Regions from separate parts of the Mesorhizobium sp. M0145 genome, predicted to be linked through region 2. Evidence: predicted binding sites of a transcription regulator. Region 2 holds the regulator's gene; the other holds the start of a gene.
What was found. The regulator HrcA, encoded in region 2, represses chaperone genes, less so after heat shock. The targets are predictions, from matches to a motif close to GTTAGCACTCNCNNNNNGNGAGTGCTAAC.
Positions count from the first base shown of each region.

Region 1: the regulator HrcA is predicted to act here: its motif matches at 3,812-3,840, upstream of NKJ28_RS32090 (co-chaperone GroES).

Region 1 is NZ_JAMYTK010000046.1:12,484-17,965, reverse strand. It holds gene NKJ28_RS32115 (ABC transporter permease) at 1-777, opposite strand, end outside; gene NKJ28_RS32110 (ABC transporter ATP-binding protein) at 777-1,433, opposite strand; gene NKJ28_RS32105 (DUF3606 domain-containing protein) at 1,805-1,990, opposite strand; gene NKJ28_RS32100 (DUF1488 family protein) at 2,041-2,415, opposite strand; gene NKJ28_RS32095 (hypothetical protein) at 2,827-3,264, shown strand; gene NKJ28_RS32090 (co-chaperone GroES) at 3,895-4,209, shown strand; gene groL (chaperonin GroEL) at 4,260-5,482, shown strand, end outside.
Region 2 is NZ_JAMYTK010000008.1:96,907-102,388, forward strand. It holds gene hemW (radical SAM family heme chaperone HemW) at 1-779, opposite strand, end outside; gene rdgB (RdgB/HAM1 family non-canonical purine NTP pyrophosphatase) at 776-1,438, opposite strand; gene NKJ28_RS14700 (VOC family protein) at 1,438-1,848, opposite strand; gene rph (ribonuclease PH) at 1,881-2,597, opposite strand; gene hrcA (heat-inducible transcriptional repressor HrcA) at 2,744-3,856, shown strand; gene NKJ28_RS14715 (PQQ-dependent sugar dehydrogenase) at 4,187-5,482, shown strand, end outside.

The DNA of each region.
Region 1 (5,482 bases), on a different contig from region 2:
CGTGCGAAACACCGGGCGGCGCTGTTCAAAAGCCAGACCGATGGCGGAATGCACGATGAAGAGCCCCACCGCAAAGGCAAGAAAACCGAAAGCCGTCAGGTTCAGGTGAAAACTGTCGGTCAGCCTGGCAAGATCCCCCGTTTCACTCGGCTCGCGCAGGGTCAGGCCGGGGGCTGTCACCTCTAGAGGGGCACGGCCAATCGGTTGGTCCGGCCAGAGCAAAAGACGAGAGATCTTGTCCTTTGCCCCAAGCAAGACCTGCGCCTGCCCGATGTCGGTGAGGACTGTGCCAGGCGGCAAACCCTCGGCCACGCGCACGGGAGGTGTTGCTTGCTCGGTTAGTCGTGCCGCGGTTTCCGGAGTTGCATAGAGCACCCCGGGCGCCGTGATGAACGGCAATAGCTCATCACCCACTGCAACATCCACCTGCTGCGCCTGCGGCGGCAAAGTCAGTGGGTCAATGCCGAGGACGCGCAACCGCACATCCCCAAACCGCATTTCACCTTCAATCACCGGCGAAGCCAGCCAGCCTGCTCGCCGCAGTCTCACAAACACCTGTTGATCCATCCGGGTCCCGTCCTCACGCACCAGTTGCGCGAGCCGGTCCTGCCCAAGGATCGCCGCTGCACGGTCATAGCTCGCCCGCGCCTCACCGTTGATCGCCTGAATCGCTGACCACAACGCCGTTGCCAGCGATAGCCCCAAAAGCAGCATCGCCAGTTGGACAGGCCGCCTGCGCCAATGCGACAAGAGCGCTGACAACCCGGTCCACACCATCAAGCCAGCCGTCCCGCGTGCAGGTGAACGTGGGCGTTCAGCCGGTTTGCCAGACGGTTGGAATGGGTAACCATTAACAGGGCGGCACCCGTTTCAGCCACCAGCGACAGCATAAGATCGAGTACAGCGTCCCCTGTTGCCTCATCGAGATTGCCCGTGGGCTCATCGGCCAAAACCAGCCGGGGCCGAACGGCTAGGGTCCGCCCAATCGCCACCCGCTGTTGTTGCCCACTCGACAGCTGTTCAGGGTAGCGCGTTAGGACCTTGGCCAGGCCCAGCCGTTCAGCAAGGACCTTCAGCCACGCCGGATCAGGACGGCCGGCAAGTCGAGCCTGAAAGGCAAGGTTGGCTGCCACATCAAGCGAAGGGATCAGGTTGAACTGCTGGAACACAAGTCCGACTGTTCCCCGCCGCAGGGCGGCAAGGGCCGTATCGTTCAGCCCCACAATATTGGTACCGCCAAGGTGGATTTCTCCCGCATCAGGGCTGTCGAGCCCTGCAACGAGGTGCAAAAGCGTGCTCTTGCCGCTGCCAGACTCGCCGGTCAGCGCAAGGCTCTTGCCCGCCTCCAGCGAAAGATCGATCCCGTGCAGAACATGCAACGGCCCTTCGCCAGTGGGGTAGAATTTGTCGATCTGGTCCAGCCTCAGCAGCATGTTACTCCCCGGAGGCCCGCGTGCTTCTGACACGGCATGCCAGTGAAATAGCGCCAAACAACGACCCCTTTCATACAGCCTCCAAACCCACTGCCTTAATTGGACAATGGTTTTCTTCAGAGGCTCGCGTTTTGCATCTAACGCGACCTCCACTTGGAATTCGATGTACAATTACGATCTAGAGCGGTTCTCAGCTAGGCGGGATAGGCGTTGACCGTGCCGTCGCAACTCACTCTCCAAACGGAACTGGAGCGCTGCCTTCAATTCCTCAGCAGTGCCGATGCCGTTGCTGAAAAGCGCCATGATTATGCCTGCAGCCTGGTCACACTCAGGCGTGCTTGGCTCTATGCCAGCCTCACGGGAATACGCGATCAAACCTTTCGGGCAAAGAGTTCCTCTTCGATCTTTGCGCGGTTGTTTCCATACTTTTTTACCAGCCTGAGGGCATCAGCCCGTTCGAGATGGTGCTTCTTCATGAGGTACCCGACTTCATAGTCTTCGCCACCGTCGACCCGTGCTCTGTCTTGCGGACCACGCTTTGACTTGTCGTCTGCCATGACAACCTCCATGGGCGATCGCCTCGCCCAAACGTGTCAAGGATAATCCTCTAATCGACGGGGACAAGGACGTAGTCGCCAACCATGTCGAAACCGCACAACTCCGCGGTCGCAGGGATAAGCCGATCCCTTACGGGGAACGCTTTGCTCGTCCGCCGTTCGAAGCGTCGAGGTCTTCTGGGCTGGTACACGTTCTTGCGGCCGTGGGAGGAAGCTTTCCGCGCGACATCACGAATGGAGTCCCTTGATGCATCGAAGGTCGCCAAATAACCCGCTTCGGCTGTGGCTGCTTCCGGTTTTGCGTTCGCGAGCGCTTCAATCTCAATCAAGAACGGCATTTCAAACATGCCATCGTAGCCGAGAAAATGGAGGTATTGTCCGGCCTCGTCGTAGCTGCGGCTTCGGTTCGGAAAAGTCAGCGCCAAGGTTGAACATACCTCAAGCCGTCAAGAACCGCGTAGCGAACGTCTGTTGCAGGCTCGCGGCCTTGCGTCTCTTCGCATTGTGCGCGTTCAGAATTACGGCGGTTTCGAAGCTAAACTGCCACTCGCTTGATCCCGCTGCCCGGCCAGCGATGGAGCCGGGCTACTCCAGCACAGACTCTGCCGTCGATCACCTCGATCGGCACGGACTCCAGACCGACATCGTCGAACAGCCGCGCATTTGACCGCGTTCGCCAAATTAATGGCCGGATCTTTGCGAAGCCTCCGCATTTTTGTGGGGGGAAGCCCTCCCAGCATCATCGTGATTGGACTTCACGATCGGTCGGAGTCACGCTGGCCGCAGGTATAAGAAGGATATGGGTGGGCCAACTATCGTCCGAATAGGAGGCTAAAATGAAGCACCAGACGCTTGAGCAACTGCAGATCGTCGCCGAGATCGATCAGGACTACCTGCGCCAGGCCATGTCGCGCAGCGAACGTCTTGAACGCTGGGCGGAGCTCCTTGAACGGAACCCTGACCGGCGACTCTCGACGCTACACCAAACCGAGTATCAGCCGGTTAGATCACGCGGGGCCATGCGCGGCGACGGCTCGCCGATCTCAGTCGCTTTCGAGGATCCTGTCCTCCGCGCCGCCGGGTTGGAAAGCGACAACTACGGCGAAGCGAAGCGGTTCTTCGAACTGACCGACAGGCAATTGCATGAGATCATCTGCTATTGTCATTTCGGCGCGACGGTGAGCGCCGTAACGGCCGCCCGTCACATCCGTGCGGCGATTGCCCGGAGACAGCCCGGCATGTTCGCTCGGATGCGTGAGGCGTTCGTCGGATAAAGCCGGAGCCGTTTCGCAGCATCATTTTTGAAGCGGCTCGCATGGAAAGCCGCCGCCGTAGCGCGGGCAAGCGCTCCCCACGCGGGGAGGCTGCGTTGCATGAGGGGGTGCGGCTTTCCGCAGGAGCACGCCGACGCCCCTCCTGCATCTTTTCCATCCGAACCGGAAAGATCCCAATGCTGCCAGTACATCCGTGGTCAGCGCCGTGGTTCAAAGGCTCGAACAGAGCGACATGCGCGCCGGATAAGCGCTATACATTCGCTGTCGAAAATTCGGTGCTTCATGGTGGGTCGAAGGTCGCAGACCTATGTCGATCGGGACCGGGAAAGCCAAATCGTGCCAAATTTTCGCGAACTGTATATAAACATTCAATCAAGGCTCAATAGGTTTGGTGCGTAATTGCGGGTTAATATAGTCTGTTGTCGGCAAAAGTAAGAGGGATGAATTACAATAAAATTGCTTATGGCTCCGCCTTTCGGACGGCCAAAAGCGCCGGTAACAACGACTGATTTACATTTCAAATATTTTCGGTTTGAGGAATTAAAAATTTGGCACTCCTATCATTCGAGTGCCAAAGGGGCTATGTTAAGTGTTGCAGTCGCTCTATGTGCGGCGGCAGAAAGAACCCCAATGAAATTCCGGCCACTCCACGACCGCGTCGTCATTCGGCGCGCGGAAGGCGATACCAAATCCAAGGGCGGGATCATTATTCCCGACACCGCCAAGGAAAAGCCTCAGGAAGGCGAAGTGATCGCCGTGGGCCCGGGCTCGCGTGACGAGAGCGGCAAGCTGATCCCGCTCGACGTCAAGGCCGGCGATCTCATCCTGTTCGGCCAATGGTCCGGCACCGAGGTCAAGATCGACGGCGAGGACCTCCTGATCATGAAGGAGAGCGACATTTTGGGCATCGTCGAGAAGATCAAAGCGGCCAAGAAAGCCGCCTGACCGGGCGATTTCCGATCCCGCAATTTCAAGACTGAACTGGACGTAAAATCATGTCTGCCAAGGAAATCAAATTCGCTACCGATGCCCGCGACCGGATGCTTCGCGGCGTCGAAATTCTGAACAACGCCGTTAAGGTGACGCTCGGCCCCAAAGGCCGCAATGTCGTCATCGACAAGGCCTATGGCGCGCCGCGCATCACCAAGGATGGTGTCGCCGTCGCCAAGGAAATCGAGCTTGCCGACAAGTTCGAGAACATGGGCGCCCAGATGGTGCGCGAAGTGGCCTCGAAGACCAACGACCTCGCCGGCGACGGCACGACGACAGCCACGGTGCTGGCCGCTTCCATCCTGCGCGAAGGTGCCAAATTCGTTGCCGCGGGCATGAACCCGATGGATCTCAAGCGCGGCATCGATCTTGCTGTGGCTGCTGTGGTGAAGGACATTCAAGCCAGGGCCAGGAAAGTCAAATCTTCGGACGAGATCGCCCAGGTTGGTACGATCGCCGCCAATGGCGACGCGTCGGTCGGCGCCATGATCGCCAAGGCGATGAACAAGGTCGGCAATGAGGGCGTGATCACCGTCGAAGAAGCCAAGACAGCCGAAACCGAACTCGATGTCGTCGAAGGCATGCAGTTCGACCGTGGCTATCTCTCGCCCTATTTCGTCACCGATGCCGAGAAGATGCGCGCGGAGCTGGAGGACCCTTACGTTCTCATCCATGAGAAGAAGCTCGGCAATTTGCAGGCGTTGCTGCCGATCCTCGAAGCTGTGGTGCAAAGCGGTAAGCCGCTGCTGATCATCTCGGAAGACGTCGAAGGCGAGGCGCTAGCAACGCTGGTCGTCAACAAGCTGCGCGGCGGCCTCAAGGTCGCAGCCGTCAAGGCGCCAGGCTTCGGTGACCGGCGCAAGGCGATGCTGGAAGACATTGCCGTGCTCACCGCCGGCCAGATGATTTCCGAGGATCTCGGCATCAAACTCGAGAACGTCACGATCGACATGCTCGGGCGGGCTAAGCGCGTGCTCATCGAGAAGGATACGACGACGATCATCGACGGCGCCGGCGAGAAAGCCACCATCCAGGCGCGCGTCCAGCAGATCAAGTTGCAGATCGAGGAAACGTCCTCGGATTACGACAAGGAGAAACTCCAGGAACGTCTCGCCAAGCTGGCTGGCGGCGTTGCTGTCATTCGCGTCGGCGGCGCGACCGAGACGGAAGTCAAGGAAAAGAAGGACCGCATCGATGATGCGCTGAACGCCACTCGTGCAGCCGTGGA
Region 2 (5,482 bases):
GTGAGATTGTGCCGGCTTTCGGCGCCGGGCCTGGCGTGGTTGGAAATCTCGTAGGCCGGCAGTCCGCGCGCGGTGGTGATCTCCTGTGTCAACGCGTAGAGATCGGCGGCAAGCTCATTGTCTGGAATGATGAATTTCCTTGCCGCATGCAGTGCATGGAACGGCGTGCCTTCCTCGATGGTCAGCTGATAGAGCGACAGATGGTCTGCGGCGTGGCCGATCGCCTGCTCGAGCTCCGTCTGCCACGCTTTAAGCGTCTGGCCCGGCCGCGCGTAGATCAGGTCGAACGACAGCCGTGGGAATATCTCGCGCGCCAGGCCGATCGCATGCAGGGCCTCATCGACATTGTGCAAACGGCCGAGGAAGCGCAGATCCTTGTCGTGCAGCGCCTGCACGCCAAGCGATACCCGGTTGACGCCGGCCGCGCGATAGCCGCGAAAGCGCTCGGCCTCGACCGAGGAAGGATTGGCCTCCAGCGTCACCTCGATGCCATCAGGCACCGTCCAGTTCTTCGCCACTGCATCCAGCACCGCCGCCACGGTCTGCGGCTTCATCAGCGATGGCGTGCCGCCGCCAAGAAAGATGCTGGTCACCTCGCGCGGTCCGGTGCGGCCGCGCATCGTCGCCAGCTCGGTCTCGAAGGCGCGGGCAAAACGCTCCTGGTCGACCGGCTGGTGGCGGACATGGCTGTTGAAGTCGCAATACGGGCATTTGGCCGCGCAGAACGGCCAGTGGACGTAGACGCCGAAACCAGGCCTGCGGTCGAGCAGCATGGTCATACGCCGGCCAATCGGGCTTGCGCGAATTTCTGGAAGGCGCGGGCACGGTGCGACAATGTGGTTGGCTGGCCGGGCTTCCAGCCATGCTTTTCCTTCGCGCTCATCTCGCCGAAGGTCTTTTCGAACCCGTTGGGCAAGAACACCGGATCGTAGCCGAAGCCGAGCTCGCCGCGCGGTGGCCATACCAGCGTGCCCTCGACCTCACCGCGAAAATATTCCGCCTGGCCATCGGGAAAGGCCAGGCAGATGACCGCGACAAAGCGGCCCTTGCGCTGGGCAGGCGTGATCGCGCCAACTTCTTGCAAGGCCACTTCCGTGCGCTGCATGGCCATGCCGAAGTCGCGGGAGCCGTCCGGCGTCTCAGCCCAGTTGGCGGTGTAGACGCCGGGTGCGCCGTCGAGCGCATCGACACACAGGCCGGAATCGTCCGACAGCGCCGGCAGTCCAGTGGCCTTGGCGGCGGCCAAGGCTTTTATGAGGGCGTTCTGCTCGAAAGTGGTGCCGGTCTCGTCCGGCTCCGGCAAGCCGTATTCCTTTGCGGACTTCGCTTCTATGCCGAATGGCGCCATCAGATCGGCGAATTCCCGCAATTTACCGGCATTATGGCTGGCGACGACGATCTTATGCCCGTCAAGCGAATGGACAGTTGGCGAATGCATCAGATGCCCCAGATTCTTGGCTCGGCGAATTCGATCGAATTGCCCGACGGGTCGCGAATATAGATCGAGCGGCCGCCCTGCGGCCATTCGAACTCGCTTTCGATGGCAATTTTCTTCGCCTCAAGATGCGCTTTCCAGCGTGGGATTTCATCCGCGCTTGCGGCGAAGCAAAGATGGCCCTGGCCGACCGCGCCATGCGGCGGTACTTTGAGCTTGGCGTCGGCCGGCGGCGGCACTTTGGTCGCCTCGGCATTGAACATAAGCAGCACGCTGTCGCCGCAGCGGAAGAAGAGATGCCTGCCATCGACCTTGCCGAGCAGATCGAGCCCGAGCACGCCCGAATAGAACCGTTCCGCGGCAGCAAGGTCCGTCACGTAGAGTGCTGATTCCAGGATTGCAGAAGGGGTCACAGGATCGCCAATCTCATCAATATTGACCGCAGCTAAGCCACCGCCATTTGCTGCAAGCTGACCAGGCGCTGAATACCTTTCTTGGCGAGCCCCATCAGCGCCGCGAACTGCTCTTCCGAGAACGGCTCGCCCTCGGCCGTGCCTTGGATCTCGACGATGCCGCCCTTGCCGGTCATGACGAAATTGGCGTCGGTGCCGGCCGAGGAATCCTCGATATAGTCGAGGTCGATGACCGGCTGGCCATCATGGATGCCGCAGGAGATCGCCGCAACGTGATCCTTCAGCACCTTGCCCAGGCTCGCCATCTGGCGGGTTTCCATCCAGCGCAGGCAGTCGTAGAGCGCCACCCAGCCGCCGGTGATCGAAGCGGTGCGCGTGCCGCCGTCGGCCTGGATCACGTCGCAGTCGACGGTGATCTGCTGCTCGCCGAGCGCCTGCAGATCGACCACGGCGCGCAGGGAGCGGCCGATCAGCCGCTGGATTTCCAGCGTGCGGCCGCCTTGTTTGCCGGCCGAAGCCTCGCGGCGCATGCGCTCGCCGGTCGAACGCGGCAGCATGCCGTATTCCGCCGTCACCCAGCCCTTGCCGGAGTTGCGCATCCAGCCCGGCACCTTTTCCTCCAGGCTGGCCGTACACAGCACATGCGTGTCGCCGAACTTCACCAGGCACGAGCCTTCCGCATGCTTGGAGACGCCGCGCTCGAAGGAGATGGGGCGCATTTCGTCGAATTGGCGTTTGGAAGGGCGCATTCAGGCTTCTTTCTTTCTTCGGAATCTTGGCCGGGGAATCTTGGCCGGCTTGTAGCCGCACGGGGCGTGAGGCGCAAAGGAAAATGGACCGGTTGCGCCGACACCGCGGAAGTCTATATCTTCGGGGCGGAGGTTTTTGGCTCGAAATGACAAAGGCAGTCGATCCCGGTTTGCAGTCGCACGTGCTCCCGTCGCACGCGCTGCAATCGCCCGCGCTTCAATCGCTCGACATGCGTTCGCGCGACATCTTCCGGCGCATCGTCGATTCCTATTTGAGGGATGGCGAGCCGGTCGGTTCGCGCAGCCTGTCGCGCATCCTGCCGTCGTCGCTGTCGCCGGCCACCATCCGCAACGTGATGAGCGACCTTGAGCATCTCGGCCTGATCTATGCGCCGCACATTTCGGCTGGCCGGCTGCCGACCCAGGCAGGCCTGCGCTTCTTCGTCGATGCTTTCATGGAACTTGGTGACCTCTCCGACGAGGAGCGCCGCACCATCGAGGCCCAGGTGCGCGCCTCCGGCTCGGGCGCGACGCTGGAGCATATGCTGACCGAGGCCAGCCAGATGCTGTCCGGCATGTCGCGCGGCGCCGGCCTCGTGCTCGCCGCCAAGAATGAGGTGGCGCTTAAGCACATCGAATTCATCCAGCTAGAGCCGACCAAGGCGCTGGCCGTGCTGGTCTCGCAGAGCGGCGACGTCGAAAATCGCGTCATCGATCTGCCCGCCGGCATCACCATCTCGCAATTGCACGAAGCCTCCAACTTCCTCAACGCCCATATCCGCGGTCGCACCCTGGCCGAGGCGCGGGTCGAGATCGCCCGCATCAAGGAAGAGACCAGGGCAGCCCTCGACACGCTGTCGCAGGATCTGGTCGAGAAGGGCCTGGCGGTCTGGGCAGGCGCTGAAAGCGGCGTGCCTGGGCGGCTTATCGTGCGCGGCCGCGCCAATCTCCTGGAAAACGTCACTGCCCAGGCCGACATAGAATTGCTGCGGCATCTGTTTGAGGATCTGGAGACGCAGGATGGGCTGATCCAGCTTCTCGACCTCGCCGAGGCAGGCCCAGGCGTGCGCATATTCATCGGTTCGGAAAACAAGCTGTTTTCGCTGTCTGGCTCCTCGCTGGTGGTGGCACCCTATCGCGACAAGGACGCGCGCGTCGTCGGTGCGCTCGGCGTCATCGGGCCGACGCGGCTGAATTATGCGCGCATAGTACCGATGGTCGACTATACCGCGCAGCTGATTTCGCGCATGCTGAGCTAGGAGCCGCCGCGGGCCTGCCGCAAGGAGGAGAAAAGAATGGCGCTGGAATCGTTCAAGGCCCAGATCAGTCTGCTGCTCGAAGAAATGATCAACCAGCCAGAGCGCCTCGACGACGACTTTTACGCCTAGCGCGACCAGATCGGCCGGCAGCGGCAAACCCATCGCCCGCATCTCTTGCAGCTTCTCGCGCAACTGCTCTTGCACCTCGTGCTGATCCTCTCGGGCAACTGAACGGGTTCGGCTTCAAATCCTCGTGTGCTGGACGGCCGCTTGGAACGATCAATACTTGATGCCGTTTGCCCTGTTCGAGGCGAATCCCGGAGGACGTTGATGATCCGATCTGGCGGCTTTGCGGCCGTTGCCGCTGCCCTCCTTGTTGCGACACCGGCAGCCGCCCAGCAGGCGGACCAGAATGTGCTCAAAGGCGAAGTCGCGTTTGGCGATTGGCACGCCGACAGGCCTGGCGTCCGACGCCTGATTGGGCCGCGAGACATGCCGGCAGCCGACCCCGCCCAATCCGCTTCGAACGGCGCCGGCGTGGCGGAACGGCCCGAAAGCGCCAAGCCAGAATTGCCGTCGGGCTTTTCGGCTGAAATGATCGCATCCGGCATCGTCAATCCACGTGTCGTGCGCGTCGCTCCGAATGGCGACCTGTTTGTTGCCAACAGCCATGCCGACCAAATACGCGTCTATCGTCTCGCCGAGGGCAGCGCCAAGCCCATCGAGAAAGCGATCTTCGCCAAGGGGCTCAATTATCCCTACGGCATCGCCTTCTATCCGCCAGGAGACAAACCGCAATGGGTTTATGTCGCCAACAGCGACAGCATCGTCCGCTTCCCCTATCGCGATGGCGACCTGAAGACATCCGGCAAACCAGAAACCATTGTCGCCCAAATCCCGTCGGGTGGTCACACGACCCGCGACATCGCCTTCTCGCAGGACGGCAAAACGCTTTATTTGTCGGTTGGCTCCGCCTCGAACGTCGCCGAGGATATAGGCAAGGAGCCGGATAGCGGCCTCGACGCCTGGACCAAATCAAAGCCGCTCGGGGCGGCCTGGGGCTCCGAGGACGGCCGTGCCGATGTGCTCGCCTTTGACCCGGATGGGAAAAATCCCCGAACTGTCGCCACCGGCCTGCGCAACTGTACGGGCATGACCGTGCAGCCCGCCACCGGCGCATTGTGGTGCGTCGTCAATGAGCGCGACGAACTCGGCGACAATGTGCCGTTCGAATTTGCAACAGCGGTCAAGCACGGCGGATTCTATGGTTGGCCTTGGTACTACATTGGCAATAACGAGGATCCGCGCCATCAGGGCGAGCGGCCAGACCTCGCCGGCAAGGCCACTGTCCCCGATGTATTGATGCAGGCGCATTCGGCGCCGATGAATATAGCCTTCTACGACGGCAAGAACTTCCCGGCGGATTATCAGGGTGACGCCTTCGTCGCCATGCATGGTTCGTGGAACCGTGGCGCCAGGACCGGCTACAAGGTGGTGAGACTCAAATTCAGGGATGGCAAGCCGACCGGCGAATATGAGGACTTCATGACCGGCTTCGTCATCTCGAACGACGCCGTCTGGGGCCGCCCGGTCGGTGTCGCGATGGCCAAGGACGGCTCGCTGATC